3 regions of the Rhizobium sp. Pop5 genome follow, and region 1 is predicted to be linked to each of the others. Evidence: riboswitches for the same ligand, from Rfam matches in the RefSeq annotation. Region 1 holds a riboswitch; each other region holds the start of a gene.
The links. A riboswitch is a leader RNA that binds a small molecule or an ion and turns the genes downstream of it on or off. The one in region 1 is predicted to bind thiamine pyrophosphate.

Region 1 (10,433 bases):
TCGAACCTGCTGCCGCGCCGCCAGGCGGCGACGATGCCGAGGAAGGTGCCGAGCGCGAAGCTCACGATCGTCGCTGTGCCCATCAGGGCGATGGTCCAGACGAGAGCATGGCCGAGCACGGAGGTGACCGGCAGCGGAAAATATTTGACCGAGCGGCCGAGATCGCCGGTGAAGATGCTGCCGAGATAGGTGAGATACTGCTGCCAGAGCGGGCCGTCGACGAAGCCGAAGGTGAGTTTCAACGCCTGCAGGCTTTCCGGCGGCAATTCGGTGCCGGCGCTCGAAAACATGATCTGCACGGGATCGCCCGGCATCAGCCGGGGCAGGAAGAAATTGATCGTCGCTGCCGCGATGAAGGCTGCCATGTAGAAGACGAGGCGGCGAAGCAGAAAAGCCATGGGAACTCCGTCGTGACGGGAGCGGCGCTTTTAGATGAGCGTGATGTCATCCGAAAACCGCTTACACTTTTCGGCATCATGTTCTGACACCGCTCCCGAGAGCATGATGCTTATTTCACCGGTTCCAGGGCGAGCAGGTTCAGCAGGCGTGCCGGATTGGTGCGCGAAATCGACGGATTGACGAAGGGATTTTCCTTGGTCGACCAGCCGGTGAAGCGCTTGGTGTTGTACTGATACCAGTTCGGATTGTTGAAGACCGGAATCATCGGCATGTTTTCAGCGACGATGCGCTGCGCCTTGTTCATCGCTTCCTTCTGCTTGGCAAGGTCGGCGGTCTGGGTGAACTCGGTGACGAGTTTCTCGACCTCGGGGTTGAACCAGCGCTGCGCGGTGAAGCGGGTCTTGCCCTTGTCGGAAGCGCTGAAGGCACGCTTGTAGGGATAGTAAGGCGAGGCAGAGGCCGGCAGGCTGTTGATCGCCGCATCGAACTTGCCGCCGATGAGGTTGCCGGTCCAGACGGCTTCCTCGGGCGTTTCGATCTTGGCGTCGATCCCGACCGCCTGCATGCCTTCGACGGCGATGTTGACGGTATCGACCCAGTCCGTCCAGGAGTTCGGAACAATGATGGAGAAGGAGATCTTGCTGCCGTCGGGATTGTCGCGGAAGCCGTCGCCATCCTTGTCCTTGTAGCCGGCCTCGTCGAGCAGCACCTTGGCGGCGCCGGCGTCATAGGTCGCGTACTTGCCGAAGTCGGCCTTGATGGAAGGGTCCGCCCAGCTCTTGTAGAGCTCGCCCATCAAGCCGGGGTCTTCGTTCAGCGTCGGGTAGCCGTAGCCGGCGACGTCGATCATCGTCTTGCGGTCGAGCGCCATGCCGACGGCGCGGCGGAACTTCACGTCGTTGAAGGCCTTCTTGTTGTTCTCGTTTGCTGTTTCCAAGTTGAACAGGAAGGCGACCATGCTGCTCGGCGAATACCAATAGTGGAAATGCGCCGAGTCCTTGGAGACATAGACATTGTCGATGTCGGGAATGAAGGAGACACCCCAGTCGAGTGTGCCGTCGGCGGTTGCCGTCAGGATCTGGTTGTTGTCGGCAAGCTGCGGAAAGCGCATGCAGTCGACCTTGAGATGCGCGTTGTCCCAGTAGTTCGGGTTGCGGCACTGGTCGTAAGTCTGGCCGGTGAAGCGCGGCACTTCCGTCAGCGGGCCGCTGCCGACCGGGTCTTCGTTGGCGAAGGTGACGGGATCGGCGACATCCTTCCAGACATGTTCGGGAACGATTGGCAGTTGCGAGATCTGCTCGGCGGCAAGCGAGCTCGGATTGGCCAGCGTGAAGCGCACCGTCTGGGCGTCGACGGCTTGCACATCGGTGACGAAGGTCCAGATGCTGACGAAGTCGAGCGCCGGGAATTTCTTCAGGTAATCATAGGTGAACTTGACGTCGGCTGCGGTCAGCGGCTTGCCATCAGACCATTTCAGGTTCGGGCGCAGCTGGAATTCGATGCTCTTCAGATCGTCGGAGAGCTTGAAGCTTTCGGCCAGACGATAGACCGGCTTGTTGCTGTCGAAGCGATTGAAGATGACGAGAGGTTCATAGATAAAGTCGAGCGTCGACTGGCGCGACGAGGTCTGGTTGAACGGATTGAAGTTGCGCACCCAGGTCGTCGCCGGTTCGATATTCGCGGTCAGGATCGTCTGCGCCATGGCGGATCCCGAAAGAAGCGTCAGTGCAGCGGCTGCAAGAAGATATTTTTTCATGTTCTATTCCCCTTTTTCTTATGAGTGAGATATGACGGTCAGGCGGTCGACACGCTGGCAAACATGTCTTCGACTTGCCGGTGGGCGGCGCGATAATCGATCTTGAGATTGCCCAGACGGGCCTGGCCGGCGGCGATGCGCTTCAGGGCGGCGTCCGTCAGCGGGCGGGCGGCCTTGGCGGCAGCTTCGCTTTCGGGAATGTCGCCATGGCTGTGGAGCGCGATGTCGAAGCCGGCGTCGAGCACTTGTCTGACGCGTTCCGGCAGGGTGCCCGCGAGCGATTCCATGAAAATGCAGTCGGAGACCAGCACGCCCTCATAGCCCATGTCCTTGCGGATCACGTCGTGCATAACAGGCGAGATCGACGCCGGCAGCTCGGCGTCGTAAGCCGAATAGACGACATGGGCGACCATCGCCCAAGGCGTGTCCTTCAGCGCGACGAAGGGTTTGAAATCGGTGGCGGCGAGCGTCTCGCGGCTGGCGTCGACGACCGGGCGCTCCTTGTGGGAATCAAGCGTCGCGCGGCCATGGCCGGGAATATGCTTCATGACAGGCATGTTGCCGGTCTCGAGCAGGCCGTCGACCACCTCGCGGCCGAGGGCTGCGATGAAGTCGGGATCAGGGCCGAAGGAGCGGGCGCCGATGACCGCGCTCGTCGTCTCGAAAACGAGATCGAGAACCGGCGAGCAGCCGCTGGAAAGGCCGAGTTCCGTCATCATCGCGCCCATGGCCCGGGAGGAAAGGCGCAGCGCTTTTTTGCCGAGATCGAAATCGCGGCGCGCAAGTTCGGCGAATTGGCCGAAGCTGCGGAAGAGCGGCCAGGGGCCAGCATCGAGATGCTGCACACGGCCGCCTTCCTGGTCGGTGAAAACAGGCGCATCATCGCGGCCGACGGCTTCGCGGAATCGTTCGATCAGGCGCTTCGTCTGCTCCGGCTCGCGTTGATTGCGCCGGCCGACGAAGAGGCCGAGCGGATTTGTCTCGCGGAAGAGGGCGAATTCATCATCCGAAATGACGGGGTTCGGAAGGCCGACGAAAAGGGCGAGCGGGGTCGAGGACAATTCTGTAACTCCGGTATCAGATGGTCATTTCGGCGCGCTTCTCAGCATGCCTTCGTAAATGCCCTTGTCGGGGGCGGGGATGACAATTGCGCCTGCCGTTTTGGCGTAGAAATCGACCGGGCCGGCATCGCCGATGAAGGCATAGGCATGACCTGACGTTTTCATGGTCTGAAGGCAGGCGGAAAAGAGGGCGAGCCCGATACCCTTGCCACGCGCCTCCGGGGCGACGCCCGTTGGGCCGAAGAAACCTCGCGCGGTGGTGTCATAACAGGCAAAGCCGAGCAGTTTGCCCGCTTCCACGGCGATCAGGCAGGCAACTGGCTGGCGGGAGAAGGCGACCGAGACTTCACTTGCCCAATTCTCGCTGAACTGTTCGCGAACCCAGTTGACGACGAGATGAAGTTCCGGGGGAAGGGCCGGACGGATGGAGGCAGCGACATCGTCGGCCTTTTGTTTCAGTTCGGCGAGCTTGGTGGAATATAAGCTCACAAGCAGGTCTGGCACCTGTTATTCCTCCCAATATTCCGCTATTACGGAATGTATACCCTTTTAATGTTATAGACTTGGCCATCTGGCCGAGCTTGTCAACAGGGTTTTTCAAATGGGCCGGGTGCGGTCTCCCGCTCCGAAGCCGGCGTTCAACGCAAGGTGGATGACGAACGGAAAACGGCCCGGGGAGGGCCGGGCCGTTTTCTTGTTGCGCTTTTTGACGGGATTACCGGATAGCCGGTTATTCGCCGTGTTTCCAAAGTTCATGAAAATGCTGCACCGGACCATGGCCGGAGCCGACGCTGAGACTTCCGGCAGCTGCGACAGCGCCGGCGAGGTATTCCTTGGCGATGGCGACGGCCCGCTGAACCGGGGCACCCTTGGCAAGTTCGGCCGCCAGCGCGCTGGAGAGCGTGCAGCCGGTGCCGTGCGTGTTCTTGGTCGGCACGCGCGGAGCTTCAAACCAGTGGAGGCCATCGGCCGTGGCCAGCACGTCGGGGCTTTCATCGCTGTCGAGGTGGCCGCCCTTGACCAGTACGGCGGCCGGGCCAAGTGTGCGAAGCCTCTCGGCCTGTTCCGACATTTCCGCTCGGTTGGTCGCGACGGCCTGGTGCAACAGGGCGGCGGCTTCGGGCAGGTTCGGGGTCAGCAGGGTTGCAATCGGCAGCAATCGGCGGGTCAGCACGTCGATCGCCTCAGGCGCGAGCAGGGCCGCGCCCCCTTTGGCGATCATCACGGGATCGATGACAATGGGAATGCCGCGCCGGTCGGAGAGCGCTGCGGCGACGGCTTCGGCGATTCCCGCATTGGCAATCATGCCGATCTTGACGGCGTCGACGCGCACATCGGCAAAGACGGCATTGATCTGATCGGCGACGAATTGCGGTGGGACCAGATGCACGCCGGTGACGCCTTGTGTGTTCTGCGCCGTCAATGCGGTCAGCACCGCCATGCCATAGACGCCGCGGGCGGAAAGAGCCTTGAGATCGGCCTGGATGCCGGCGCCGCCCGAGGGATCGGAGCCGGCGATGGAGAGAACGTTGCGGATCATGGACGGACCTTTCGGATTTCGGCGGCGATGCGGCGCGTGGCTGCCTTAGGGTCCGAAGTGCCGCAGATTGCAGAGACGACAGCAAGCCCCTTGGCGCCGGCTGCGAATACTTCGGCCACATGTTCGGCCTTGAGCCCGCCGATGGCGACAGATGGCACCGGAGAAGCCTTTACCAGTTTCGCAAGGCCGTCAAAACCGATCGGCTGCTTGTGATCGGCCTTGGTCGGCGTCGCAAAGACAGGTCCGACGCCGGTATAATCGAGGAGATCGGGATCGACGGCTGCGGCAAGCAGTTCGGTTTCGACCGAAAGGCCGAGGATCATTTCGGGGCCGATAATCATTCGCGCTTTACGGGCATCCATATCCTCCTGGCCGATATGCAGGCCATCGGCGCCTATGGCAATCGCCGCCTCGACGTCGTCGTTGACGACGAGGAGGGCGCCGGTTCCAGCTAGCGCTTGTTTCAAGGCGCGGCCGGTCTCGATCATCCCGGCGGTGCCGGCATGTTTGTCGCGCAACTGCACCATCGTTGCGCCACCGGCAACGGCAAGACGCGCCGTCTCGACCATGCCGATCCCGGCGCAGAGATCGGGATCGAGCACGAGATAGAGCGAAAGGTCGAAACTTTTCATGCGGGCGATATCCTTGCCCTGGCATCGAGCGTTTCGGCATCGATCGCGGCCAGCGCATCGAGGAAGCGCCAGGAGAAGGAGCCGGGGCCGGCCGCACCGAGTGCCGCATCTTCACCGGCGACAGCGAAGGTTGCGAGGGCTGCGACCGTCGCGCCGAAGATATCTTCGGGCGCGGTCGCGGCGAAGGCGCCGACGAGGCAGGTGAGCGAGCAGCCGAGCGCGGTGACCTGCGGCATCAAGGCCGATCCGCCCGCAATACGCACCGCCTTCTCACCATCGGTCACGAAATCTACCGCGCCGGTGACGGCGACGACCGCCTGCTGCCGCCTCGCGAGCCGTCGGGCCGAATCTTCTGCATGCTCGACGGGATCGCGGCTGTCGACACCCTGGCCACGGCTCTCGCCGCCAGCAAGCGCGATGATTTCGGAAGCATTGCCGCGGATGACGGTGGGGTTGAGCGCCAGGAGATCGGCGACCGCACTGCGGCGGAAGGCCGTGGCGTAGTGGGCGACCGGATCGAGCACCCAGGGTTTCCGAGCCGCGTTCGCAGCCTTGGCCGCAGCCCGCATGCCTTCGATCCATTGCGTCGAGAGCGTGCCGATATTGATGGTCAGTGCGCTCGCGATCCCGGCGAATTCGCCGGCTTCCTCAGCGGCATGCACCATGGCCGGCGAAGCGCCGGCGGCGAGCAGGACGTTCGCGGCGATGTTCATGGCGACGTAATTCGTGATGCACTGAACGAGCGGCGGCTTTTCCCGCATCGTCTTCAGCATCGTACCCGGCGTGGTCTCGGTCTGCATATTGCCCCTTTCAGGCGGGGGCAGGCACGGGGCGGTTCATGCGGGCAAAGCCCAACCCCGAGCGACTCCCTCCGCCGGCATGATCCGGTTCAGGTTCGAAGGGTGCTTCTCAGCCCGTCTTTCGACGGACGCCCCTGTCTCTCATCAGGCTCTATTTTGCAGAGAACGGGGTGCATGTCACCCCGAAAATGACAATTCTGCGAACGCTGCCATGCGGCGAATTATCAAAGGCGATCAGCCGACAATGGTTGCCAGCAGTCGGCCGACCTCCTCGTTCGCGACGTTGTTGTGAGCATCCGAGGTGGCTGTCTTGATGATGTATTTGTCAGCCAGGAAGGTGTTCACCTTGCCTGGCTTCGGCGCGAAGACGGCATCCGTATCGTCTGCGACCGCCTGTCCCGCCTTCAGGTGCTGCGGACCATTCGCCCCCATCGCGCCGAACGCATCATTCGCATCGCCAATACCCTTTGCGATATCGCGCGACAGGCGCGAGGCCAGCGCATAGGCGAGCGTGCAGGCAAGATCGTTGTGGGTGTGGGTGACGCAGATTGGCCCGGTCGGCTTGCCCACGACATCAGGAAAGGCGCCGGCGAGGCCCGGCTTGATCTCTTTGGCAAAGCCATTATGCGAGAAGGCGCCCTGCAGCAAAGTGAGCGAGAAGAATTCCAGCTTGGTCACGGGCGCGAGCTTGTTCGCCGCCGCCGAAACCAGCCGGGCGCCAAAACTGTGGCCGACGAGATGCAGTCGGATCTGCCGCTGCAACACGAGTTTCGACAGCACGCTTTCGGTCAACGCCTCGCCGACGATGCCGGCGCGGTTCTTCATCTCGTAGTAGGTCAACTGGTTCAGGAACCGCGCGACGGCTGCTCTCGGCCCGGAGATCAGGCCCGAGACGACGTCGCCGAGACCCTGCGTCTTGCCGACGGAGCTTTCGATATTGAAGGTCGGCGGCGGGACCAGCCCTTCCATCAGCACCTTGGCGCTGTTGGCATCCTCCGTCGCGAGCGCGATGGGCTCGGCATCGGCCTTGAGTTCCGTATCGGCTCCGGGATAGCCAATCGCTTTGTTGCCTTTCCTGACGAGGAAGAGCGATGCCGTTTCATCGAGGGTCTTGGCCGCGGCGCGCGCTCTTTCGACCGTGGCAGTGCCATCCGAGCCGAAGAGATCCTCGAAATCGGCCAGCACCTCGTCGAAAACCTTGTCATCGATATCCCTGATTTCCGCTACCGTTCCACCGGCTGCCTGGGCGCCGCCGCCTGATGTCACCAGCGTCTGCTCATCGAAATTGGTGCGATAGGCCTTGGCCGGCCAGACGACGCCGGCGACGACAGTGCGGCGCGCCTTGTCCGCAGCAAGCTTCTTGCAGGCATTCGCCCACAGCGTTCCGTAGAGCGTTCGGGCGTCGTCCTTGGTGTTCTTCCAGCCATGTGACATCACCACGAGATCGGTGATATCGGGCTGGTTCAGCAGCGCGGCGAGCTTTCCCGTCAACGTGGGATCGATCGCACCGTCCCTGTCGAATTCGAGCCATAGGAATGGCGAGGGGCCAAGCGTGTCCATGCGTCCTCCTTACACAGCTTGCAGCGTTCGCATCAGATCGAGAAGCCCGGCGCCCTGAAACTCCGGCCGCCGCTTGAGGTCGGTCGCAGCGCCGACGAAGATTTCCTTGACGCGTTCGGGCTGGCCGAGAAATTCGCGCCGGACCGACAGAAAGGCGGCGATCGCACCGGAGACGTGCGGTGCCGCCATGCTCGTGCCGGTATCCTCCCGGAACGGCGCCTCGTCAGGCTTGTCGGCGTCATAGAGCGCGCAGGAAATGATGCGCTCGCCGGGGGCGACGAGATCGGGTTTCATGCGCCCGTCCGCTGTCGGCCCCTTCGAGGAGAAATAGGAGACGCCGTAGGTATGCGGCATGTCGCGATGCGTCGAGCCGACGGTGATGGCGAGCGCGGCATTGCCGGGATCCATGATCGTGCCGCTATGGGCCGCGCGCTCCACCGCGCCGGAAAATTGCGCCACTGTACCATAGCCGGCATTACCGGCCGCAACGACGACGCAGACCCCCGAGCGCACCAGCCTGTTGACTTCGACGCAGAGCGGGCTTTGCCCGGCTGCGAACCAGACCGGATTGAACACATATCCCAGGCTGAGATTGATGCCGTGGATCTTGATGTTGCGCCCATAGTCGTTCGAACGCTGGATGTAGTTGATGGCGGCCAGCAGGTTGCTGAGTTTCCCCTGCTTCTCATTGATGAGCACCTTCAGGCTCATCAGCTTGCAATGCGGCGCCATGCCGGAGATCGCGCCCTGATGCTCATCGGTCACCTCAGACCTGGTATCATCCTCGTTGCGTATTTCCGAGGTAACCGAGATTTTCGTTACTCTCTCCGTCTTCGGGTCTTCCGATATAGACGTGCGGCCCGCAATGATGCCGGCGACATGAGTCCCGTGGCCTGCGGCGTCGGTCAGCGCGGTCGCCGGTGCCGAAGCCGGATCGGGATTATCAGATGTAAAATCCCAGTGGCTGAGGCCATCCGGCAATTCGAGCGTTTTCAGCGTCGAGAAATGCGGATGGTTCTTGTCGATGCCGGTATCGGCCACGGCCCAGACGATGCCCTTTCCGCTGGCAGCGAATGAGGCTTGAGCCGCATCGCACTTGATCGTCCGGACGGATTCATAGACGCAGCGGGAGATCTCGTGATCGTGCCAGATCTTGTAGACGAGCGGAATATCCCTCTGCTTGCCGTCGCTCTTCTCGTCGTCGCCCTTGGCCATCGTCCAGATCGCCAGCCGGCCGATCGCTTCCCGGGTCAGGGTGGCGAAAACATAGCTGTCGGTCCAGAGCGATTTGGCGGCAATCCTGCTGCCGTTCGAAAAGATCTGGGAGAGGTCGAGCTTGCTATCATCGGAGACCGCAGGCATGCCGAGCGGCGCCGACATGCCGAAACGCCGCAGATTGTTGCTTTCATCCGTCGCGCCGATCCTGTCGAGGTGGAGCAGATAGGCCTCGAACAGGAGCTGGCGCGCCGCCGTCGCGCCGCCGGGAAAATCGCGATTGAATTCGATGACGACATCGAAACTCTCAGGGGTCTTGCTGGCCTTCTTCGGACGATCCGGATCGCCCTTCATGAAGGACGAGAGATCGCCCCCGATTCGAGTCTTGACCAGGTTCTCCTGAATGCTGCCCTCGGATTCCGTTCGGGGCTGGGCCGGTCGTTGCCGTTTCGCCATGCGGCTGTCCTCTCCTCTTTCGAAAAGAATAGCAGCAGCAACCGTGGGTGCAATGTATTTCTAAAATACACCTATATATTTAAGCGAAACTCGGCAGTTGCAGACTTGATTAAGTATGCTCGAAACGTGTCTGCTATTCATCTTTTACGTTCAGATGCCAGATGTTTCACGTAAACTATGCGTGTGGCGAAGCCGGGGACTTCTAACTCCAATCATGCAGATCCGTCGTAATCGCCGCCCCAATCGAAAACTCCGAAAACCGCACCCTCAGCCCACTACGCTCCGGCGTACACGCAGCCGGCCCGACCTCATAGCGGTCTGCGGCCGGGAAGGGCGCTAGCCGCAGCAGCGGCCAGAAGCTGCCGTCGCGGGAGGCCTGGATCCGCATCGCTCCGTTCGCGACCGTCACACGGATGCGGAAATCTTCGAGTTCCTTGAAGGGCTGCGACACCGACCAGTCGGATCTGCCGTCAGTAACGACGGTGCTGAGGAAGGCTTCGCCGTCGGTGAATTCCACGCCTGTTTTCACCCAGCGTTTCTCGTCGATGCGCACCATCAGGCCGGCCTGGTCGTAGAGCCTGCGGAATTCGCCCTGGATGCGGATCTGTGCGGTGAAGCTGTCGCCGGTGGGAAAGGCGAGGAAGTGGCCGCTGTCGCGGGTGAAGCCGTAATAGGTTTCGCGCCAGAAATCGGTCTTCTCGCTTGTCGTCATCGTCAGGCCGGTTTCGTCGGCGTGCCAGCTCGCCGGTTCGTTCAGCCATTTTCCGTCGTTGAAATCGATGCTCATCCGCATCTCCCTCCTTTGAAATCTTGCCGCAGGGCGATCGTCTCACCTTGGCATATCACGCAGGCTTCGGGCAGAGGGCAGCGCAGCTGAAAATGGTGCCTTTCCGACAATGGGCCATCCGCGGCTGCATAATCGGCCGCTCATGCTTGACACGTTAGTTCCAGCTTCTATTCTGTTACAAAAAGATGAATTACATAATTATGGAATTAAACCGGGAGCCTCACATG
Region 2 (10,433 bases), on a different replicon from region 1:
CCCCTCCCAGTTGAGGAGACCAAATTTTGCCGAGGAAGTCTTCGCCGTGCTTCAGGAGACCGGGTTGGCGCCATCCCGGCTTGAACTCGAGCTCACCGAGTCCTCGCTGATCGAGGACAACTCCGACGTCTACACGGTGCTGAAGTCGCTAAGGAGCCGGGGCGTTCAGATTTCGCTCGACGATTTCGGAACCGGCTATTCGTGCCTCAGCCACCTGATGCGCTTCGATATCGACAGGATCAAGATCGATCGATCTTTCGTCTCGCTGCTCGGCTCCAAAGCCAATGGGGCAGCCATCATCGGCGCCATGGTCGCGCTCAGCCGCAACCTCGGGATCTCGACGACGGCCGAAGGGGTCGAGACAGAATATCAACGCGACTTTCTGACGGCGCTGGGCTGCACCGACCTCCAGGGCTATTTCTTTTCGAAGCCCGTCCCGCTTTGCGAACTCCATTGTTTCCGGCAGCCCGAGGGCGCGGCCGGGCTAGTCAGGATCGTTCCAAAAGCTATCGCGTGAGGGTGTTGCCTTCCTCCGGTGGGGAACTTTCGTCCCAGGCCACGGTTAGCGCCGGAGGTCAGCGGAGGAGGCGATGGGCGAGATCGGTGAGTGGCGGCACCTTTGCGTCGACATGCAGCGGATGTTCGCCGAAGATACGCCTTGGCACGTTCCCTGGATGGCGCGGGTCTCTCCGCAGATCGCTGAACTCGCCGGCAGGCACCCGTCCCGGACGATCTTCACGCGCTTCATGCCACCCCAGCATGCGGACGACATGCCGGGGAAATGGCGGGACTATTACCGGAAATGGTGGATGATGACAGGTGAACATCTGCCGCGCGACCTCGTCGAGCTGGCTTCACCGCTGGCGCCGCTGGTTCCGCCGGCAAGGCATTTCGACAAACGCACTTATTCACCCTGGGTCGACGGGCGCCTTCACACGATCCTTCAGTCCGAGCGGGTCGACACGCTCGTCATCACTGGCGGTGAGACCGATGTCTGCGTGCTTGCCACGACGCTCGGCGCGATCGATCTTGCCTATCGCGTCATCGTGCTGAAGGACGCCGTCTGCAGCAGCGCCGACGATACCTATGACGCATCGCTGGAACTTCTCCACGATCGGTTCTCCGTGCAGCTCGATCTCATGAAGACCGAGGAATTTCTGAGCGGTGTCGGCTGAGCACACCCACCGGCACGATGCGATCCGCGGCGCGCCGAAGATTTCCGCGGCATAACCGGATCGAAGCTTGCTGCCGAGCGCACGGTCATCTTGTGTGCGTCAGCGCCACTCACTAGGAAGGCAGGAGATCCGGTCTCCACGAAGAGGCGGCAAACCCGATACTATTGATTTTAAGGGGGAATATATGCGTCGAGCCATTCAATTATTGCTGACTGTCGTCATTGTCCTGGCCGTGGTGATTGGCTTCCGCTGGTACCGCTATGTCACCAATGCGGAAAGTCCCTATGATGAGGTCGGCATCGAGTTGAACAGCCGCATGCCCGGCCCGATCAATGAATGGGGATGCGTCACGCTGCATGCCACGTTCGCTAACGCCTTGCCGCCATATGGCTGTCAGGATAGCGCGGATGCTCGCAAGTGGCGGTAGGACCACCCGGATCGCGCCTGACTTCATCACGTTACGCCTCAGTTCCAGGGTTGACATGAACTCGGCCGAGGACGTAGCCTCCGCAGCATTCACCAGGGGGGTCCCGGCAAGGGGCTGAGATACTGCTAGGCAATACGGCTTTGCCGATTGTGGGCGCAGTGACCCGTTGAACCTGATCCAGTTCATACTGGCGTAGGGACGGTGCAAGCGCTCGAAAGGCATTGGATTCGATTTTCGAATCCGGGCCGGCGTCTTTCCATCATTCCGGCGTGAGGACTGGGTCTCCAAACCAATTTGGAGCCTCAACCATGACAATTGCCGCCAAGAATCTTCACCCGACTGTCACTACCGGCCCCTTGCCGGCATCTCGCAAGATCTTCGTTCCAGGAGAACTGCACCCCGATATCCGCGTGCCGATGCGGCAGATCAGCCTCCATCCGACCTCGGGCGAACCGCCGGTAACTGTTTATGATTCCTCCGGTCCCTATACGATCGAAGGCGCCGACATCCGCATCGAAGAGGGTCTTGCCGCATTACGCCGCGACTGGGTGCTCGCCCGCGACGACGTCGAGCCCTATGAAGGCCGCCACGTCCGTCCCGAGGATAATGGCTTTGCCAGCGGCGACCGGCTGACGCCCTCGTTTCCGGCCAGACGTCAGCCGCTGCGGGCCAAGGACGGCCAAGCAGTCACGCAACTGGCCTATGCGCGCGCCGGCATCGTCACGCCGGAGATGGAATTCATCGCCATCCGCGAAAATCTCGGCCGCAAAGCGCAGGCCGGCGCGATGCTTCGCGACGGCGAGAGCTTCGGCGCCCACATTCCCGATCATGTGACACCGGAATTCGTCCGTCAGGAAGTCGCCGCCGGCCGGGCGATCATTCCCGCCAACATCAATCATCCGGAAGCCGAACCGATGATCATCGGCCGGAATTTCCTGGTAAAGATCAACGCCAATATCGGCAACTCGGCGGTCACCTCATCGATGGCGGAGGAGGTCGAGAAGATGGTCTGGGCCGCCCGCTGGGGCGCCGACACCGTCATGGACCTTTCCACCGGCCGCAACATTCACAATATCCGCGAATGGATCATCCGTAATTCACCGCTGCCGATCGGCACCGTGCCGCTTTACCAGGCGCTGGAAAAGGTCGAGGGCATCGCCGAAAACCTCAGCTGGGAAATCTATCGCGATACCCTGATCGAACAGGCCGAACAGGGCGTCGACTATTTCACCATCCATGCAGGCGTGCGGCTGCATTACATCCCTCTGACGGTCAACCGCGTCACCGGCATCGTTTCGCGCGGCGGCTCGATCATGGCCAAGTGGTGCCTGCATCATCATCGCGAGAGCTTCCTCTACGAGCATTTCGAGGAAATCTGCGACATCTGCCGCGCCTATGACGTCTCCTTCTCGCTCGGTGACGGCCTGCGCCCCGGCTCGATCGCCGACGCCAACGATGCGGCACAATTTGCCGAACTCGAAACGCTCGGCGAGTTGACGAAGATCGCCTGGGCAAAGGATTGCCAGGTGATGATCGAAGGGCCTGGCCATGTGCCGATGCACAAGATCAAGGAGAACATGGACAAGCAGCTCGCCGTCTGCGGCGAGGCGCCCTTCTACACGCTGGGGCCGCTGACGACCGACATTGCGCCGGGTTACGATCACATCACCTCGGGGATCGGCGCGGCGATGATCGGCTGGTTCGGCACGGCCATGCTCTGCTACGTCACACCGAAGGAGCATCTCGGCCTGCCTGACCGCAACGACGTCAAGACCGGCGTCATCACCTACAAGATCGCCGCCCATGCCGCCGATCTCGCCAAGGGCCATCCTGCCGCGCGCATTCGTGACGATGCGCTGTCGCGCGCCCGCTTCGAGTTCCGCTGGGAAGATCAGTTCAACCTTTCCCTCGATCCCGAGACGGCCCGCTCCTTCCACGACGAGACGCTTCCGAAAGAGGCGCACAAGGTCGCCCATTTCTGTTCGATGTGCGGGCCGAAATTCTGCTCGATGCGCATATCGCACGATATCCGGTCGGAGGCTCAAAAGGAGGGACTGGAAGCCATGGCCGCCCGTTACCGCGATGGCGGAGACCTCTATGTTGCGGTCTCTTCCACCGAAGCTCCGGATGCTTGAGATGCGCATCCTTGTCAAAGGGGCCGGCGTCGCCGGCCTTGCCGTCGCGCACGAACTGCTCACCCGCGGTGCCGAGGTAGAAGTTGTCGACCCGCACGCAAACTTCGATCGCGCCGCGTCCTGGCTTGCGGGCGGCATGCTGGCACCCTGGTGCGAGCGGGAAAGCGCCGACGAGGCCGTGCTCCGGCTCGGAGCGCAGGCCGCCGCGCTTTGGGAGGCGATCCTGCCGGGGTACGTCACCCGCAACGGGACGCTGGTGGTCGCCCCGGCGCGCGACCACGGGGAGCTGAAACGCTTTGCCGGCCGGACGAGCTGTTATCGATGGGTCGACGAGGAAGACGTTGCCTCGCTCGAGCCGGCCCTTGCCGGACGGTTCCGGCAAGGGCTGTTTTTCCCGGAGGAAGCGCATCTCGATCCCAGGCAGGCGCTGCACGTGTTGAAAGAAAAATTGGCGGCGCAGGACGTTGTTTTTTCAGTCGGCGATGCGGAGGAAGACGATTTCTCCGATATCGTCGATTGCACGGGCGCTGCCCGCATCGGGCAGGTGAACGATCTGCGCGGCGTGCGGGGCGAGATGCTTTATCTGCGTACCGATGAGATAGAGCTTTCACGGCCTGTCCGCCTGCTTCATCCCCGCATCCCGGTCTATGTCGTGCCGCGCGGCGACGGCCTCTTCATGGTCGGTGCAACGATGATCGAGACCGATTACAGCGGGCCGATCACCGCACGCTCGCTGATGGAACTGCTGAACGCGGCTTACACGCTGCATCCGGCCTTTGCGGACGCCGCGCTTGTCGAAACCGGCGCCGGCATTCGCCCGGCCTTTCCCGACAATCTTCCGCGGGTCATACGGGAAGGCAATGCCGTCGTCCTCAACGGTCTTTATCGCCATGGTTTCCTCCTGGCGCCCGCAATGGCTGCAAAAGCCGCAGATCTCGTCTTTTCCGGACGGACGAAGCAAAGGAGTTCCCAATGCGTCTGATCATCAATGGCGAACCTCAGACAATCGCCGCGACCACCCTTTCGCAGCTGTTGGCCGCCCTCGATTACGAAGGCGAGTGGCTGGCGACTGCCGTCAACGGCGAGCTTGTTCACCGCGAAGACCGCGAAGGGCACGCTCTGAACGACAATGACAGGATCGAAATCCTGACCCCGATGCAGGGAGGCTGACATGCTTGATCTTTACGGAGACCAGATCCGATCGCGACTTCTTCTCGGCACCGCGCGTTACCCTTCGCCGGCAGTGCTCACCGATGCCGTCAAACGGTCCGGCACGGAGATCGTCACGGTGTCGCTGCGGCGTGAAACGGCCGGCGGGCGCAATGGTGGCGCATTTTTCGATATGATCCGCGCGCTCGGGGTGCGCGTGCTTCCGAACACGGCCGGCTGCCACGGCGTCTCCGAGGCGGTGCTGACGGCCAAGATGGCGCGCGAGGTGTTCCAGACCAACTGGATCAAGCTCGAAGTGATCGGCAACCACGATACGCTGCAGCCTGACGTCTTTGCGCTCGTGGAGGCCGCGCGGATTCTCTGCAGCGAAGGGTTCGAGGTCTTCCCCTATACGACCGACGATCTGGTGGTGGCCGAGCGCCTGCTGGAGGTAGGATGCAAAGTCTTGATGCCCTGGTGCGCGCCGATCGGAACGGCGGCCGGGCCGCTCAACCTTTCCGCCCTGCGCTCCATGCGCGCGCATTTTCCCGATGTACCGCTGATCGTCGATGCGGGGATCGGCCGGCCGTCGCATGCAACGACCGTGATGGAGTTGGGCTTTGACGCGGTTCTTCTGAACACCGCGGTTGCCGGCGCGGGCGATCCTGCCGCTATGGCGGAAGCCTTTGCCAAGGCGATCGATGCCGGCAGGCAGGCATTCGGCGCGGGCATGCTGGAACCGCGCGACATGGCGGTTCCCTCGACACCGGTGATCGGAAAGGCGGTTTTCGCGTGAGGCTCGATCCTTTCTATCTCATCGTCGACAACGCGGCCTGGATCGAAAGGCTGGTTCCGCTCGGGGTCAAACTCGTGCAATTGCGCGTCAAGGAACGGTCGCTGCCTGACATCCGCGCCGACATCAAGCGGGCAAAAGCAGTCTGTGAGGCGCATGGATGCCAGCTGATCGTCAATGACTATTGGCGGCTTGCCATCGAGGAGGGCTGCGACTTCGTCCATCTCGGCCAGGAGGATCTGGCTGCGGCCAATCTTGCCGCCATCCGTCAGGCCGGGCTGAAATTAGGGCTTTCCACCCATGACGAGGCGGAATTGGGCGTCGCGCTTGCGGCGCGTCCGGATTACATCGCGCTCGGTCCGATCTACCCCACCGTCCTCAAAGCCATGCCCTGGGCGCCGCAAGGCCTCGACCGCCTGCAGGACTGGAAAAGCCGCATCGGTTCGCTGCCGCTTGTCGCCATTGGCGGATTGACCGTGGAACGCCTTGCCGGCGTATTTGAAAACGGCGCCGACAGTGCTGCCGTCGTGACCGACATCACGCGCAATCCCGATCCCGAGCGACGTACCCTCGAATGGATTGCGGCAACGCGCGGACGCGGGGATAACGGCCGATCCTGACGCGGTCGTCTCTACTCGATCGTTGCGAGTTCGATGCCGAGTGCGACGGTGCTGCCCGCTTCGGCTTTCAGGCGAATGCGACCGGACCTCGGAGCGACGACCCGCGTTTCCATTTTCATCGCCTCGATCAGTGCCACGACATCGCCTTCGGCAACCTGCGCTCCGTCTTCCACCAGCCATTGCTGCAGCGCTCCCGGTATGGGCGCGGTAATCGTTCCTTCGCTCACCGTTTGAGAAGGAGGCTTGGCTACGGAAGAGGTGACGGCGCCTGAAAAGAGTGCGGCCGGAAGCCCCAGCAGATGGCGCTTGCCGTCAATCTCGATGAAGCTGTGCAGAAGCCCGCCTTCGACCGGATCAACGCGAGCGGAGGGCTCCACACCGCGAAATTCGGTCTCGATCCAATTGGTGAAGACACGGAAACCATCTTCGCCGGTAAAGTCGCGCTCGTTCACCACGGCGCGATGAAAGGGCAGCACGGAAGCGACCCCTTCGATCTGAAACTCAGCGAGGGCCCGGCGAGCCCGCACGAGCGCTTCCTCTCTGGTCGGCGCGGTGACGACGAGCTTTGCCATCATCGAATCGTACAGCCCGGGAATTTCCGAGCCGGTTTCGACGCCCGTGTCGAGGCGCACACCAGGCCCTGCCGGCGCGCGAAAGCGGGTGATCAGGCCTGGGGTCGGCAGAAATCCCCGGCCCGGATCCTCTGCGTTGATACGAAATTCGAACGAGTGGCCGCGCGGTTGCGGTGTGTCGGTGAGGGAAAGCGGCAATCCATCGGCAATACGCAACTGCTCGACAACGATATCGATGCCGGTTGTCTCCTCGGTGACGGGATGCTCCACCTGAAGCCGCGTATTGACTTCGAGGAAGGATATGACGCCGGTCTGCGACAGAAGGAATTCCACCGTCCCGGCCCCGGTATAGCCTGCCGCGGCGCAGATCGCGCGGGCAGCGTCATGAATGCGGCTCCGCTGCTCGTCGCTGATGAACGGAGCGGGGGCCTCTTCGACCAGTTTCTGATTTCGTCTTTGCAGGGAGCAATCGCGCGTGCCGAGCACAACGGTGTTTCCGTGGCTGTCGGCAATGATCTGCGCTTCGACATGGCGGGGCCGATCAAGAAACTGTTCGGCATAACACTCGCCGCGACCAAAGGCTTCCGTCGCCTCGCGCACCGCCGATTCAAAAAGCTCGCCGACCTCTTCCAGCCGCCGCGCAACCTTCATGCCGCGTCCGCCGCCGCCGAAAGCGGCCTTGATGGCAAGCGGAAGCCCCGCCTCCTTGGCGAATGCCATGGCATCGGCAGCTGTCTGCAACGGGCCATCGGAACCCCTGACGAGAGGCGCTCCCACCTTCGCTGCGATCCGTCGGGCTTCCACCTTGTCGCCGAGCGCCGTAATCACGGCGGGAGAGGGACCAACCCATGTCATTCCCGCATCGATGACGGCTTGAGCAAATTCCGCACGCTCCGACAGGAAACCGTAGCCGGGATGCACGGCGTCGGCTCCGGCACGGCGGGCAATATCAAGGATCTTTTCGATGTTGAGGTAGGTGTCGGCGGGCCGGCCCGCGCCGAGTGTATAGGCTTCGTCGACCAGTTCCGCGTGAAGCGCGTTGGCATCTGCCGCCGAATAGATCCCGACCGACGTGACGCCGTAGTCTCGCGCAGCCCGCGCGATGCGGATGGCGATTTCACCGCGATTGGCGATGAGCAGCTTTTTCATCGGATCGTTTCCTTCACCAGCGGATCGAAAGGAGCAATGGGATGGAACCGGATGTTTGCGCCGATCGGCACCTGACCGGCGAGGTCCAGGTGATGGGCCGCGATCACACCGATCACCGGGTATCCCCCCGTCAGCGGGTGGTCGGCCTGGAATATGACCGGCTGGCCGCTATGCGGAACCTGTATGGCGCCGAGAGCGGTGCCCTCCGACGCAAGTTCGGCCGCATCGCGCCTTTCGAGGGGAACGGAACCGGACAGGCGCATGCCGACGCGGCTGGATTCTGCCGTAACCTGCCAGCTCTGCGAAACCAGGGTTTCAAGCCCCTTGTCTGTAAACCAGTCCGAGCGAGGGCCAAGGATGATGTCGAGCGTTACCGTCTCCCCGCTGCGCGGAAGCGGTCGCGGCAGGGGCCTGAAAGGATCGACCGCCATCGATCGACGCTCCGCGGGCACAAGAATATCGCCTGACGCAATCGGTTCGGGACCGACTTTTGCCAGCGTGTCGGTCGAGGTCGAGCCGATGACGGCCGCTACCTCAAAGCCGCCGCGCAATGCGAGGTAGCTTCTCATGCCTTCCGGCGGCAAGCCGATCCTCAGTTCGTCGCCCGCATCGAGCGCGAATGGTCTTCCGGAGGGCACAGCGACATCAGATCTGTCGCTGCGATGAAGTGTCAACGGACAGGGTGCGCCGGTCACAGCCAAAGTCACCGGACGATCCGCCAACAGCGAAAAGCCGCCGAAAGTGATCTCGATCACGGTCGCATCGCGTGGGTTTCCGACACAGAGGTTGGCCTCCGACAGCGCGACGCGATCCAGAGCGCCGGATTCGGAAATACCCTGATCCGCCCGGCCGGCCCGACCGAGGTCCTGGTAGAGTGCCGGACGGTCCGACCGGGTGACCGTGAGGCCGCTCGCCGGCGGAGCCGACGCTATCGCCTTGGCCGAAGCCACGCCGACTGGGGCATCTTCCGGTGCCGAAAGGCGACGGAAGCGCACACGGTCTCCGGGGGCCAGCAAGGCGGGCCGCTCCCGTTCAGTGTCCCACATCCGCCACGGCGTCGTCCCGAGAAGCTGCCAACCGCCGGGACTGTCGGACGGATAGATGCCGGCGAAGCGGCCGCCAATCGCGACGGACCCCGCCGGGATTCGCACCCGCGGGCTTTTCCTGCGAGGAACGTCAAAGGCGGGATCGTCGCAAGTCATGTAGGAAAAACCCGGGGCGAAACCGGTGAAGGCGACGGTGAAGGTCGCCTCGCTATGCCGGCGAATGAGTTCCTCGATCGTCCAGCCGAGCAGGGCGGCGACATCTGCCAAATCCTCTCCGTCATAGACCACGGGAATTTCGAAGAAGGACCCTTCGCGCGCGGTGCGCTGGGAGAGGTCCGTTTCCGCGATCAGCTCCGCCAGCCGCGCACGGTCGGTTTCCAGGGGATCGAAACGGACCATGACGGTACGCGCTGCCGGAATGAGTTCCCTCACGCCCGAAAGCTTCTTTTCGTGCAGCCTGTCGAACAGCGCCTGCGCCGTTTCGAGATCCGCAACCTCGATCAGGAAACTGTCGCTGCCCGCGGGAAGGAAACGCAGGACTTCACCCACGGGCCGCACCATCCGTCACATCGGCGAAGGCGGCCAATCGGATGCCGCGGCCGGTAAAGGCCTCCCGCAATCTTTGCGCCAACGCAACCGCCGTCGGCGTGTCTCCATGGACGCAGATCGTCTGCGCTTCGAGTTCGATATCGCCCCCATCGTTCGCCGTGATCCGGCCTTCACTTGCCAAACGCAGCATCCGTTCTGCGACCTGATCCGGGTCGTGGATAACCGCACCCGGCGCGCGGCGGCTGACGAGGCTCCCGTCAGCATTATAGGCGCGGTCGGCAAAGGCTTCGCATACGACCGTCAGCCCAGCCGCACGGGCCTGGTTGACGATGGGAGCGCCGGCGAGCGCCATCAGGATGAGGGACGGATCGATAGCCTTTATTCCCGCGATCACATCGCCGGCCTGGCGGGCATCGTTCGAAATGGTGTTGTAGAGCGCCCCGTGCGGCTTGACGTAACGCACCCTCGTGCCCGCGGCCTTCGCCAGCCCCTGAAGGGCGCCGATCTGGTAGATCGTATCGCCGACCAGCTCTTCGCTCGATGGATCCATGTTGCGCCTGCCGAATCCCACGAGGTCCCGGTATCCGACATGCGCTCCGACCACCACGCCCCGGGCAGTGGCAGCCCGCAGCACTTTCAAAATGCCCGCCGGGTCGCCGGCATGGAAGCCGCAGGCAATGTTCGCACTCGTCACGATGTCGAGCATCGCGACATCGTCGCCCATCGGCCACGGACCAAAGCTTTCACCAAGATCGCTGTTGAGATCGACGGTTATCATATCATTGCCTGTTGATTGATAGCGCAGAGATTGTTGAATA
Region 3 (10,433 bases), on a different replicon from region 1:
GATCCGGCGTCGATCCTCGACGATCTGATCCCGCGCAATATCTCGGTCCAGGTCTTCCGCGCTCTCCTCGAGAACGTCGCGGGCGAGATGGGCGCCAAGATGAGCGCGATGGACAATGCGACGCGCAATGCTGGTGAGATGATCAACAAGCTGACGCTGAGCTACAACCGTCAGCGTCAGGCTCAGATCACCAAGGAACTGATTGAAATCATTTCGGGCGCGGAAGCGCTCTGAGTTAGGGAAAGAGGGTAAGAAAATGGCTGAGGCAGCTACCCGCTCTGTCGGCAAAGTCACCCAGGTTATCGGCGCCGTCGTCGACGTTGCTTTCGAAGGCGAACTGCCGGCGATTTTGAACGCGCTCGAAACCGACAATAACGGCGTCCGCCTGGTTCTCGAAGTCGCTCAGCATCTGGGCGAAAACGAAGTCCGCACCATCGCGATGGACTCGAGCGAAGGTCTCGTTCGCGGCCAGAAGGTCGTCGATACCGGTGCTCCGATCTCGGTTCCGGTCGGCGATGAAACGCTCGGCCGCATCATGAACGTCATCGGCGAGCCGGTCGACGAAGCAGGCCCGCTTAACACCGCTCACAGGCGCGCCATCCACCAGGACGCTCCGGCTTACGTCGAGCAGTCCACGGAAGCGCAGATCCTCGTCACCGGCATCAAGGTCGTCGACCTTCTCGCTCCCTACGCAAAGGGCGGCAAGATCGGCCTGTTCGGCGGCGCCGGCGTCGGCAAGACCGTTCTCATCATGGAACTGATCAACAACGTCGCCAAGGCGCACGGTGGTTACTCGGTTTTCGCAGGCGTCGGTGAACGCACCCGCGAAGGCAATGACCTTTACCACGAAATGATCGAATCCGGCGTCAACAAGCATGGCGGCGGCGAAGGCTCCAAGGCTGCGCTTGTTTACGGCCAGATGAACGAACCGCCGGGCGCGCGCGCTCGTGTCGCTCTGACGGGTCTGACGGTTGCCGAACATTTCCGCGACCAGGGCCAGGACGTTCTGTTCTTCGTCGACAACATCTTCCGCTTCACGCAGGCAGGCTCGGAAGTGTCGGCTCTGCTCGGCCGTATTCCTTCGGCCGTGGGTTATCAGCCGACGCTCGCAACCGACATGGGCCAGATGCAGGAACGCATCACCACGACGACCACAGGCTCGATCACCTCGGTTCAGGCCATCTATGTTCCGGCCGACGACTTGACCGACCCGGCGCCGGCAACCTCGTTCGCCCACTTGGACGCAACGACGGTTCTGTCGCGTTCGATCGCTGAAAAGGGCATCTATCCGGCCGTCGACCCGCTCGACTCCACCTCGCGCATGCTCGACCCGCTGGTTGTCGGCGACGAGCACTACGAAATCGCCCGTAAGGTTCAGTCGACGCTGCAGCGCTACAAGGCTCTGCAGGACATCATCGCCATCCTCGGCATGGACGAACTGTCTGAAGAAGACAAGCTGTCGGTTGCCCGTGCCCGTAAGATCGAGCGCTTCCTGTCGCAGCCGTTCTTCGTCGCCGAAGTCTTCACCGGCTCGCCGGGCAAGCTGGTTGCTCTCGAAGACACGATCAAGGGCTTCAAGGGCCTCGTGAACGGCGAATACGACCACCTGCCGGAAGCTGCTTTCTACATGGTCGGTTCGATCGACGAAGCCATCGAGAAGGCCAAGAAGCTCGCTGCTGCTTGATGAGCGACGCTCAGGACGAGAGATTCTGCTGCGACTCCCTCAAGGGAGCCGTGGCAGAGCTTCCTGAACCGGCGGCGCCGACCATCTACCGGGCCGATAACGGCGTGCTGATGATGGTCGTCGGGCTGGTTCAGACCGAGGAAGGTCTCGGTTATCTCGACCAGGCGGTAATGCACTGCCCGTTCTGCGGGACCAAATTGCAAGATGCAAAAGCCTTAGCCGAGAAGGTAAGTCACTGATGGCTGACAATTTCAACTTTGAGCTCGTTTCGCCGGAGCGCCTGCTGCTGTCGGAAATGGTGACCGAGGTCGTCATTCCCGCCACCGAAGGCGAGATGACCGTTATGGCGCACCATGCCCCGACGATGACGACCATCAAGCCGGGCCTCGTCAGCGTTCGCTCCTCTTCCGGCTCGAAGCAGGACTACGTCGTGTTCGGCGGCTTTGCCGATATCCTGCCGACCGGCTGCACGCTGCTTGCCGAATCCGCCGTGCCAGTCGAAGAGCTCAACAAGGACGAACTCACTCGCCGCATCGAAGCTGCGAAGAGGGAACTTGAGGATGTCGTGCATCACGAGCACAAGTCCAAGCTTGAGCACTTCATCATGGAGATGACCCATCTGCAGGGCATGGTCGGTCAGGACTGATTGCGGCGACAGCCTCAATAAAAAGCGGCCTGAACGGCCGCTTTTTTTGTTTCTAGCTGCACTGCATGCATTCGGGAAATGATCCCGGCATATTATATATGGCTTGAAATGAAAAAACGGCCCGTCATGGCTGTTTGGTGCGCCGCGATTGCGGAGCGCCTCAGAAGCCGGTGCCGCCGCGCAGCTCGATGACCAGTGTATTGAGCAGAATCTTCATGTCGAGCAGCAGGCTGAAATTTCTGACGTAATAGATATCGCTGGCAATGCGGGCGCGGGCCTGCAATGGCCGCGCCGTCGGGCCGCGCCAGCCGCGCGTCTGGGCAAGACCGGTAATGCCGGGGCGCATGATGTGACGGCGATGGTAGTCCGGAACGAGCTCCTCGTAGAGCCGGCCGGCTGCCTGCATGTTGATGGCGTGGCAGCGCGGACCGACCAGCGACATGTCACCCTTAAGAACGTTCAGAAGCTGCGGCAATTCGTCGACATTGGTCTTGCGGAGCACGGCGCCGATGCCCGTCACCCGGCTGTCGCCCTTGATTGTCTGTTGAATGCCCGACGGATCGCAGGCTTCCGCGCGCATCGAGCGGAACTTGAAGACCGTAATCTTCCGGCCGTTCAGCCCCCAGCGGATCTGGCGGAAGAACACCGGGCCGCCATCGTCCAGTTTGATGAAAAGGGCGATTGCCAGAAAGAGCGGCGCCAGCACGATGAGAGCGCTGGCCGAACCGATAATGTCGATCAGCCGCTTGACGACTAACCGCAGGGCCATCTTTCTTTCCTCACCGGAAAAACTTTCCGGCTGGCGAATGTTGGAGTTCGCTACAACGAGTGCCTTGTTTTTGTTCTGACGTTGAGAGACATCGAAGCGCGAATTCCTCTTCGAAGTAAAAGCATTCATTACGCGAGGCCCACAAGTTTATGCATGACTCTGAATCGTATCGGGACAAATACATGCTCGAACACGATTTGTCATCGGTATACATAATAAATCAGTAACTATGAAGACGCCAAAATTGGGAGTATTTCCCGTTAACCTTAATGCCTCTAGTTGAGGCGTCGGGGAATTTATACTTTGAAAGGAGTAGCCCGATCGGGTGAGCGCCGCGTCAGTTGGTTGCCAAAACCGATCGCCGGCTTTTCCAGCAGGTAGTAGCTGAGGCTTGCGACGAGGAGGGTGAGTGCGACCGCAAGTCCGCAAGACTGGAGCCAGCCGGTGATGACATTTTCCGAGGAGACGCCGAACGAGCCTGGGTCAAGTCTCTGGATCGATATCAGGATGATCTCCTGCCAGATATAGATCCCGAAGGAGATCTTTGCGATGTAGCGGACCGGAGGATTGTCCAGTAGCCGGCCCAGGTGCCTGGAATGGCTGAGCGAAACGAGCGCTGTTGCCACTGCCAGCGGAAAGGCTGGAAAGCCATAGGGGATATCGAGCCAGCCGAAAGCTTCGGGGGTGCCGCCGGGCGATATGACGAGGCGATAGGCGCCGGCGGCGAGGGCTAGAACTGCTGCGGCATCGAACCAGGCGGATCGCCTTGGGCGCAGCATGATCTCGATGCCGGCGGCAAGCGCGCCGATCGCGAAGACAGCGAAGAAGCCGACCGGATTGAATCGCGGCATCCATTCCTTTGCTCCGCCCTGCAGGCCGTATTCCCAGCCGCGCCCGATGTCGTCGAGCGCAAAGAAGGACACGATCAACACATGGGCGAAGAGTATGCTGCCGATGACACAAAGCCAGGCGAAGCGGGCAAGCAACGGATGCCGCCTGAGCGCCGGCAGACGAAACAGCAGAAGAAAGCAGACCGGCAGCAGCACATAGCAGGTGACTTCGAAAGGAATGGACCAGAGCGGCCCGCCGACTTCAACGGGAAAAAGCGTGCGCCAATGCCACTGGCTCATGAACAGCAGTCCGGAGAGGTAGCGGAGCATAAGCTCGGGCGTCAGCGGCAAGCCGAGCAGCGTCAGGCTGAGGATGAAGCCGACGGTGGCGGCGAACCAGAAACCCGGAGCGATGCGCGCCGCCCGGCGGATCGTATAATGCCGGAGGCTCGGCATCTCTTCGCCGCCGTCGAGCGCTCGCCAGAAGGGATGGGCGAGAAGGAAACCGCTCAACACGAAGAAGATGGCGACGCCGAAATTGCCGAAGCGGACAATGTGCGCGGTTGGCGCCAGCTCGTCCGGGATCCTGCGCATATCCAACCGGAGCACGAGATGGTGGGCAAGCACCAGAAGACAGGCGGTCGCGCGTAGGAAGTCCGCTCCGGCCAGTCTCTTGTCTTGTTGCATCTTGCCTCCCCTTGCCCGCGCGATTTTGCCGCGTAAAACCGCAGCGGGCAAGGCTAAAGCGCGTCACGATCTTTCAGATTCGCTTGCGCGCTTTCGGTCTTTGCATTCCGCATGCCGTGACCGCAAACTGCTGCACGGTCTTGAGTGACATGCGTCAGGGCGAACTCAGCCGAGGAGTTCGTTGGTGTAGTAGGTGGAAAAGTCCGGCTTCTCCTTGAGCGTGGCGCCATTGGCATCGGCCAGGATGCCGTTCTCGACCATGAAACTGCCGAGGGCGGCGGCCTTTGCCGGATCAAGCGTGCCGATCACACCGGTTTCCGATTTGAGATAGTGACCGTCGATCAGTGCTTTCTGCGAGGCCTTCACCAGTGCCGTGTTCATCAATGCGCCGTTGCTTCCTGATATCAGCAGGTCGCAGGCTTCCTCAGGGTGGTCTACGGAGTAGGCATAGCCCTGGCGCGTCGCCTGGATGAAGGCGCGGGCGTTCTCCCGATTTGCGGAGAGATAGGCGTCGCTGGAGACGATGACGGTCGTCTGCTCGTCGGGAACGCCGTAGTCGGCATAGTGGAAGCGGGCAATCTTTCGATTTTCCAGTTCGGCGGCGACGCCTTCCCAAGTATAGATCTCCAGCGTGAAATCGATCGAGCCATTGTCCAGCGCCTCGTAAGCGGAAGTGCCGAGCGTCACCGTCTTAAACTCGCCCTTGCCGCCGTCGTTGCGGATCATCGAGGAGATCAGTGCGCTTTCCCAGGTCCCGCCAAAGCCGCCATAGGTCTTGCCGTCGAGATCCTTAGCGCTCTTGATGTCATCGCGCCCGCCCTTAAAGATTAGCCGTGCGGTTTCGGTCTGGACGATACCGTAGACCATTTTCACGTCGCCGCCGGCGGCGCGCTGCATGAGAGCCTCAATTTCGCTGGAGATGCCGAAGTCGGCGACGCTGTTGGATACCAGCGTTCCGGCGCTGGTATCGGCAAAGGGCAGAATCTGGACATCAAGGCCGGCGGCGGCATAGAAGCCCTTCGCTTGGGCCACATAGATGCCGATGTGATTGGTGTTGGGTGTCCAGTCGAGCGCGATGCGAACCTTCGCGGGTGCCGATTGGGCGAAGGCGGGGCGGCCGGCAAGGCTTGCCGCGATGGCGGCGAAGATCGTCTGACGGCGGGTAAGAAGCAGCATGGTGACCTCCTCAGGTCTCGTGAGGGTGAAGCAGGGTTTGCAGGATTTCAGTCTCGATCGCCTGAGCCGCCGGCGAGCCGAGATCGGCAATGGTTCTCGGACGGGGCAGGGGAACGCGGAATTCGCGGATGATGCGCGCCGGACGGGCGGAGAGCACATAGATCCGGTCGGAAAGAAACACGGCCTCGCGCACATCGTGGGTGATCAGCAGCGCCGTCCAGCGGTGTTCGGTCCACATGCCCTGCAGCCACTCCTGGATCTGCGTCCGCGTCAGCGCATCGAGCGCGCCGAAAGGCTCGTCGAGCAGCAGCATGTCCTGGCTCTGAATGACGGTGCGCAGGAGTGCCGCGCGCTGGCGCATGCCGCCTGACAGTTCGGAAGGGTAGTGGCGTTCGAAGCCAGCAAGGCCGAAACGTTCGAACAGGGGCGCGACGGTGGCGCGGGCCACCCGCCGGCTTATGCCCTTTACCTCCAGGCCGAGCGCTGCATTGTCGATGATACGCCGCCAGGGCATCAGCGCATCGCGCTGCGGCATGAAGGCGAAGGAATGCGGCGTCTGTTCCAGTGGCGTACCGTTGAAAAGCATCGTGCCGGAATCGGGCCGAAGCGCCTGTGTCAGCAATCGCAGCACCGTCGATTTTCCCGAGCCGGACGGGCCGACGATCGAAACGAACTCGCCGCTTGTAACACCGAGCGAAATATCGCCGAGAACCTTCATGCCGTCGAAGGATTTCGAGATGTTGCGCAGTTCCACCATTCCGTCGGTCATCGGCGGCCCTCCTTGGATGACTGCCAAGGCATGACGAGGCGCTGGACGATGAGCGTCAAGCCGAAAAGGCAGAGTGTCAACAGGGCGCTGACGACGACGGCTGCGAGCACGAGATCGGGACGGAAATTGTTCTTCGCGTTGAGAATATAGATGCCGAGGCCGCTTGCCGCTCCGGCATATTCGGCAAAGATCGCGCCGACGACGGCATAGGTGATCGAAATCCTGAGGCCAGCAAAAAAATAGGGTAGCGAGGAGGGGAGCCGGGCCAGGCAGAAGATCCGCCAGCGGCTCGCCTTCATCGAATTCAGCAGTTCGGCAATGTCGCGGTCGGTTGATTCATAGCCCTGCAGAAGGGCGACGAGCAGCGGGAAGAAGGTGACGAGCGCCACGAGCAGGACCTTCGGCAACAGGCCGAAACCGAACCAGAGGACGACGAGCGGGGCGATCGCCACCAGCGGCAAGGTCTGGCTGGCGATGAAGATCGGCAGCAATGCCCGGCGCATGAAGGGCACGAAATCCATGAGGATCGACGAGACGAAAGCGAAGGCAAGCGACAGGGCGAAGCCGCCGAGCGTGGCGCCGAGCGTCGGCCAGGTGTTGGCGATCAGCGTGTCGCGATTGAGCCAACCCTGGAGAAGGATGCGGGAAGGTGCCGGCAGGATGGCAGGCTTGATGCCGGAAAGAGCGACATAAAGCTCCCATGCCGCCAGAAAGGCGCAACCGGCCAGCAATGCGGGCATTCCCCGGTGCAGGGCGTTGCCGAGAGCGGAAAGGCGCGAATCCGATGGGTGCGACGATCTCATCAGCGTTCGGTTTCAGGCTTTCGTCGGGCCGTTGGCGAAGACGGCGCCGGCGTCGCCACCCAGCGTGGTGCAGAAATTCCTGGAGCGGTCAGAGGTGCCGGTACGTATAGCGGCAAAGAAGGGATCGAGCGCCTTTACGGCATCGAGGACGAAGCCGACGAAATTGCCGGACATCGGATAGAGTGACACTTGTGCGCCTGAAAACATGTGGACCTCGCTCCGCTGGCATTACCCAGATCAGCTTTGAAGGGTCCGGAAGCTCGTGCCTCGCATCTCAGCCCCGGCGACACGGAGCTCCCCTGTTAATCGGCCCGGAAATTATCACCGGGGTTTTCGTCCTGCAACCGCAAAATTGCGGACATGTCCGCATGGTGGGATGTGCTGAGAGATGGGAAAACACCCGGGCGGACGGCCTGCCCGGGTGCTCCCAGGGTTCCGTACCTGCCGGGAACGGAACCGGAGCCTTCCGCCTCAGGCGGCCATCTCAGCATCGAGACGATTGACGCGAGCAATGACGAGCGCAGGCCGTCCGGCCTCGCCGTCATCCAGACGTGTTTTCATGCGTCGCTCCTTCGCGCGATTGGGCTTTACGACTGATGGAGCAAGGCTTATAAAACCTCAACTAATATTGAGGTCAAGGGGCAATGGATAGGATTCCGACAACCGCGCTTGGCAAGCTCCTGACGGTCGGCGAAGTGGCGGAGCGTAGCGGCCTTGCCGTTTCGGCGCTGCATTTTTACGAAACCAAGGGGCTGATCTCCAGCATTCGCAGCCGCGGCAACCAGCGTCGTTACGGGCGTGACGTGCTTCGCCGGCTTGGCATCATCAAGGTGGCGCAGCGGGTCGGCATTCCGCTTTCGGAGATCCAGGCGGCGTTCGAATCCCTGCCGCAGGGACGCACGCCGACGGCTATCGACTGGCAGATCCTGTCGGGCCTTTGGAAGGACGATCTCGATGAGCGAATCAGGCAGCTTAGCCTGTTGCGCGACCGCCTGACCGGCTGCATCGGCTGTGGCTGCCTGTCGGTCGAGAGCTGTCCGCTGCGCAATCCCGGCGACCGGCTCGGCAAGGAAGGGCCGGGGGCGCGGCTCCTCCAGGCCGAAAGCTAGTCCGCCCGGGACGCAACTTCTCTCCGGAAAGACCAAATCTCTCGGGAAAGATCGATGCGCGCCTTCCTTTCGGTGGGCGTGCTCATATGTTAGGGCACATGACGCAACCGGCGGCCTGGTCCGCGAGGAGGACGGCTTCGTGTTCCACCCCAGACTGTTTGAAAATCGCAATGTCGTCGTGACCGGCGCCGGCCGCGGCATCGGCCTCGAAGTGGCCCGGCAATTTCTGGACTGCGGCGCGAAGGTGATCGTTCATACTGGGCGGAAGCCCGGTCGCGACCTGCCGGATTTCCTGCTGACGGCGGAATCGGAAAGACGGGCACTGCTGCTGCATGCCGATTTTTCCGCTCCGGGCGGGGCGGCCGGATTTGCGGAGGATGCTCTGGCTTTCTTCGACGAGCTGCATGTGCTCGTCAACAATGCCGGCACCATGCTAGGCCGTTTTCCTGCCGACGTGCTGACCGATGCGGATTACGAGGCGGTCGTGCGGCTCAATCAGACGTCGGTGGTGGCGCTGACGCGGGCATTGCTGCCGGCATTGAAGGCGGCTCAAGGGGCTGCCATCGTCAATACGGTTTCGATTTCGGCGCTGACCGGCGGCAGCCCGGGTTCTTCGATCTATTCGGCCTCGAAAGCTTTCGTCGCGACCTATTCCAAGGCACTTGCCCGCGAGCTTGCGCCGGACGCGATCCGCGTCAACTGCGTTTCGCCGGGAACGATCGAGACCGACTTCCATGAGCGTTATTCTTCCCGTGAGAAGCTGGAGCAGACCAGAAAATCGATCCCGCTGCAGCGGCTCGGCACGGCGGAAGATTGTGCGCCGGCTTATCTGTTCCTGGCCGCTCCTTCGCTTTCGGGATACATCACTGGCCAGGTGATCGAGATCAATGGCGGTCAGCTTATCTGCTGATTTGTTTGGACTTTTTTTGGCATTTCATCACTTTTGGCCAATTCGCTTCTGCGAATATGCTACTGTGCTGATCTACCTCATCGCCTCCCTTCCGAGATTTCGTATGCCGTTGCCTAAACCGGAGCCGGGGATGACCGGCCAGGACTTGCATAAGCTCGCTGAAAAAGCCCACGAAGCGAGTCATCTTCTGAAAGCGCTGGCGCATCAGACCAGACTTCTGATCCTCTGCATCTTGGCGAGTGAGGAGCGGACGGTAAGCGAAATCGAGAATATTCTGGGCATACAGCAGGCGATGGTCTCGCAGCAGCTTGCGCGTCTCAGGCTGGAAGGGCTGGTCAATACGCGCCGCGACGGCAGGCTGATCTATTACAGCATCGGCAACGTCAGCGTCCTTGCTTTTCTCGAATCGCTGTTCGATCTTTTTCCGGCTGCGGAAAACAGTTAGCACCCGCCCTTGCGGAGCGCGGCCGCTATGTCGAAGATAAGCTCTGACGCGAAATGTCGCGGGAGCCCGAATGATCGACAAGCTGGAATTCTTTATCGCCCTTGCCAATGAAAAGCATTTCGGCCGCGCCGCGGAGGAGTGCGGGATCTCGCAGCCGACGCTTTCGGCCGCCATCCGGCAACTCGAAGATCAGCTGGGCGTCATGCTGGTGCAGCGTGGTTCGAGGTTCCAGGGGCTGACACCGGAGGGGCAGCGGGTGCTCGAATGGGCCCGGCGCATCGTCGGCGACGCCCGCACCATGCGCGAGGAGATGCGCGCGGCGCGCCGAGGCCTTTCCGGCCACATCCGCCTCGCCGCAATTCCAACGGCGCTCGCCATGCTGTCGCGCATCACCACGCCCTTCCAGGAACGCCATCCCGGTGTCACCTTCTCGATCGTGTCGCGAAATTCGCTGCAGGTGCTGAGCATGCTCGAGAATCTCGAAATCGATGCCGGCATCACCTATCTCGAAAACGAGCCGCTCGGCCGCGTCACGACCGTTCCCCTCTATGCGGAGCGCTACCATCTGATTACGGCCGCGGGCAGCCCGCTCTCCGATCGCGACA

Region 2: another riboswitch for thiamine pyrophosphate. It lies ahead of thiC (phosphomethylpyrimidine synthase ThiC); the one in region 1 lies ahead of thiM (hydroxyethylthiazole kinase).
Region 3: another riboswitch for thiamine pyrophosphate. It lies ahead of NE852_RS32770 (YkoF family thiamine/hydroxymethylpyrimidine-binding protein); the one in region 1 lies ahead of thiM (hydroxyethylthiazole kinase).

The regions. Positions count from the first base shown of each region.
Region 1 covers NZ_CP099400.1:241,303-251,735, forward strand. The annotation lists gene NE852_RS25010 (ABC transporter permease) at 1-398, opposite strand, end outside; gene NE852_RS25015 (ABC transporter substrate-binding protein) at 509-2,155, opposite strand; gene NE852_RS25020 (glycoside hydrolase family 3 N-terminal domain-containing protein) at 2,194-3,216, opposite strand; gene NE852_RS25025 (GNAT family N-acetyltransferase) at 3,241-3,720, opposite strand; gene thiD (bifunctional hydroxymethylpyrimidine kinase/phosphomethylpyrimidine kinase) at 3,947-4,756, opposite strand; gene thiE (thiamine phosphate synthase) at 4,753-5,388, opposite strand; gene thiM (hydroxyethylthiazole kinase) at 5,385-6,188, opposite strand; TPP riboswitch at 6,238-6,334, opposite strand; gene NE852_RS25045 (hypothetical protein) at 6,423-7,748, opposite strand; gene NE852_RS25050 (S8 family peptidase) at 7,758-9,419, opposite strand; gene NE852_RS25055 (DUF1349 domain-containing protein) at 9,622-10,206, opposite strand; gene NE852_RS25060 (ABC transporter substrate-binding protein) at 10,431-10,433, shown strand, end outside.
Region 2 covers NZ_CP099401.1:387,706-398,138, reverse strand. The annotation lists gene NE852_RS27615 (bifunctional diguanylate cyclase/phosphodiesterase) at 1-517, shown strand, start outside; gene NE852_RS27610 (cysteine hydrolase family protein) at 591-1,175, shown strand; gene NE852_RS27605 (hypothetical protein) at 1,360-1,602, shown strand; TPP riboswitch at 1,687-1,819, shown strand; gene thiC (phosphomethylpyrimidine synthase ThiC) at 1,911-3,737, shown strand; gene thiO (glycine oxidase ThiO) at 3,739-4,719, shown strand; gene thiS (sulfur carrier protein ThiS) at 4,710-4,907, shown strand; gene NE852_RS27585 (thiazole synthase) at 4,909-5,682, shown strand; gene NE852_RS27580 (thiamine phosphate synthase) at 5,679-6,299, shown strand; gene NE852_RS27575 (biotin carboxylase N-terminal domain-containing protein) at 6,311-8,020, opposite strand; gene NE852_RS27570 (urea amidolyase family protein) at 8,017-9,615, opposite strand; gene NE852_RS27565 (LamB/YcsF family protein) at 9,608-10,393, opposite strand.
Region 3 covers NZ_CP099399.1:3,696,915-3,707,347, reverse strand. The annotation lists gene NE852_RS20400 (F0F1 ATP synthase subunit gamma) at 1-234, shown strand, start outside; gene atpD (F0F1 ATP synthase subunit beta) at 257-1,684, shown strand; gene NE852_RS20390 (hypothetical protein) at 1,684-1,923, shown strand; gene NE852_RS20385 (F0F1 ATP synthase subunit epsilon) at 1,923-2,330, shown strand; gene NE852_RS20380 (sugar transferase) at 2,491-3,228, opposite strand; gene NE852_RS20375 (acyltransferase) at 3,396-4,616, opposite strand; gene NE852_RS20370 (ABC transporter substrate-binding protein) at 4,782-5,792, opposite strand; gene NE852_RS20365 (ABC transporter ATP-binding protein) at 5,803-6,561, opposite strand; gene NE852_RS20360 (ABC transporter permease) at 6,558-7,364, opposite strand; gene NE852_RS32770 (YkoF family thiamine/hydroxymethylpyrimidine-binding protein) at 7,377-7,571, opposite strand; TPP riboswitch at 7,562-7,675, opposite strand; gene soxR (redox-sensitive transcriptional activator SoxR) at 8,009-8,473, shown strand; gene NE852_RS20345 (SDR family NAD(P)-dependent oxidoreductase) at 8,613-9,383, shown strand; gene NE852_RS20340 (helix-turn-helix transcriptional regulator) at 9,487-9,828, shown strand; gene NE852_RS20335 (LysR family transcriptional regulator) at 9,899-10,433, shown strand, end outside.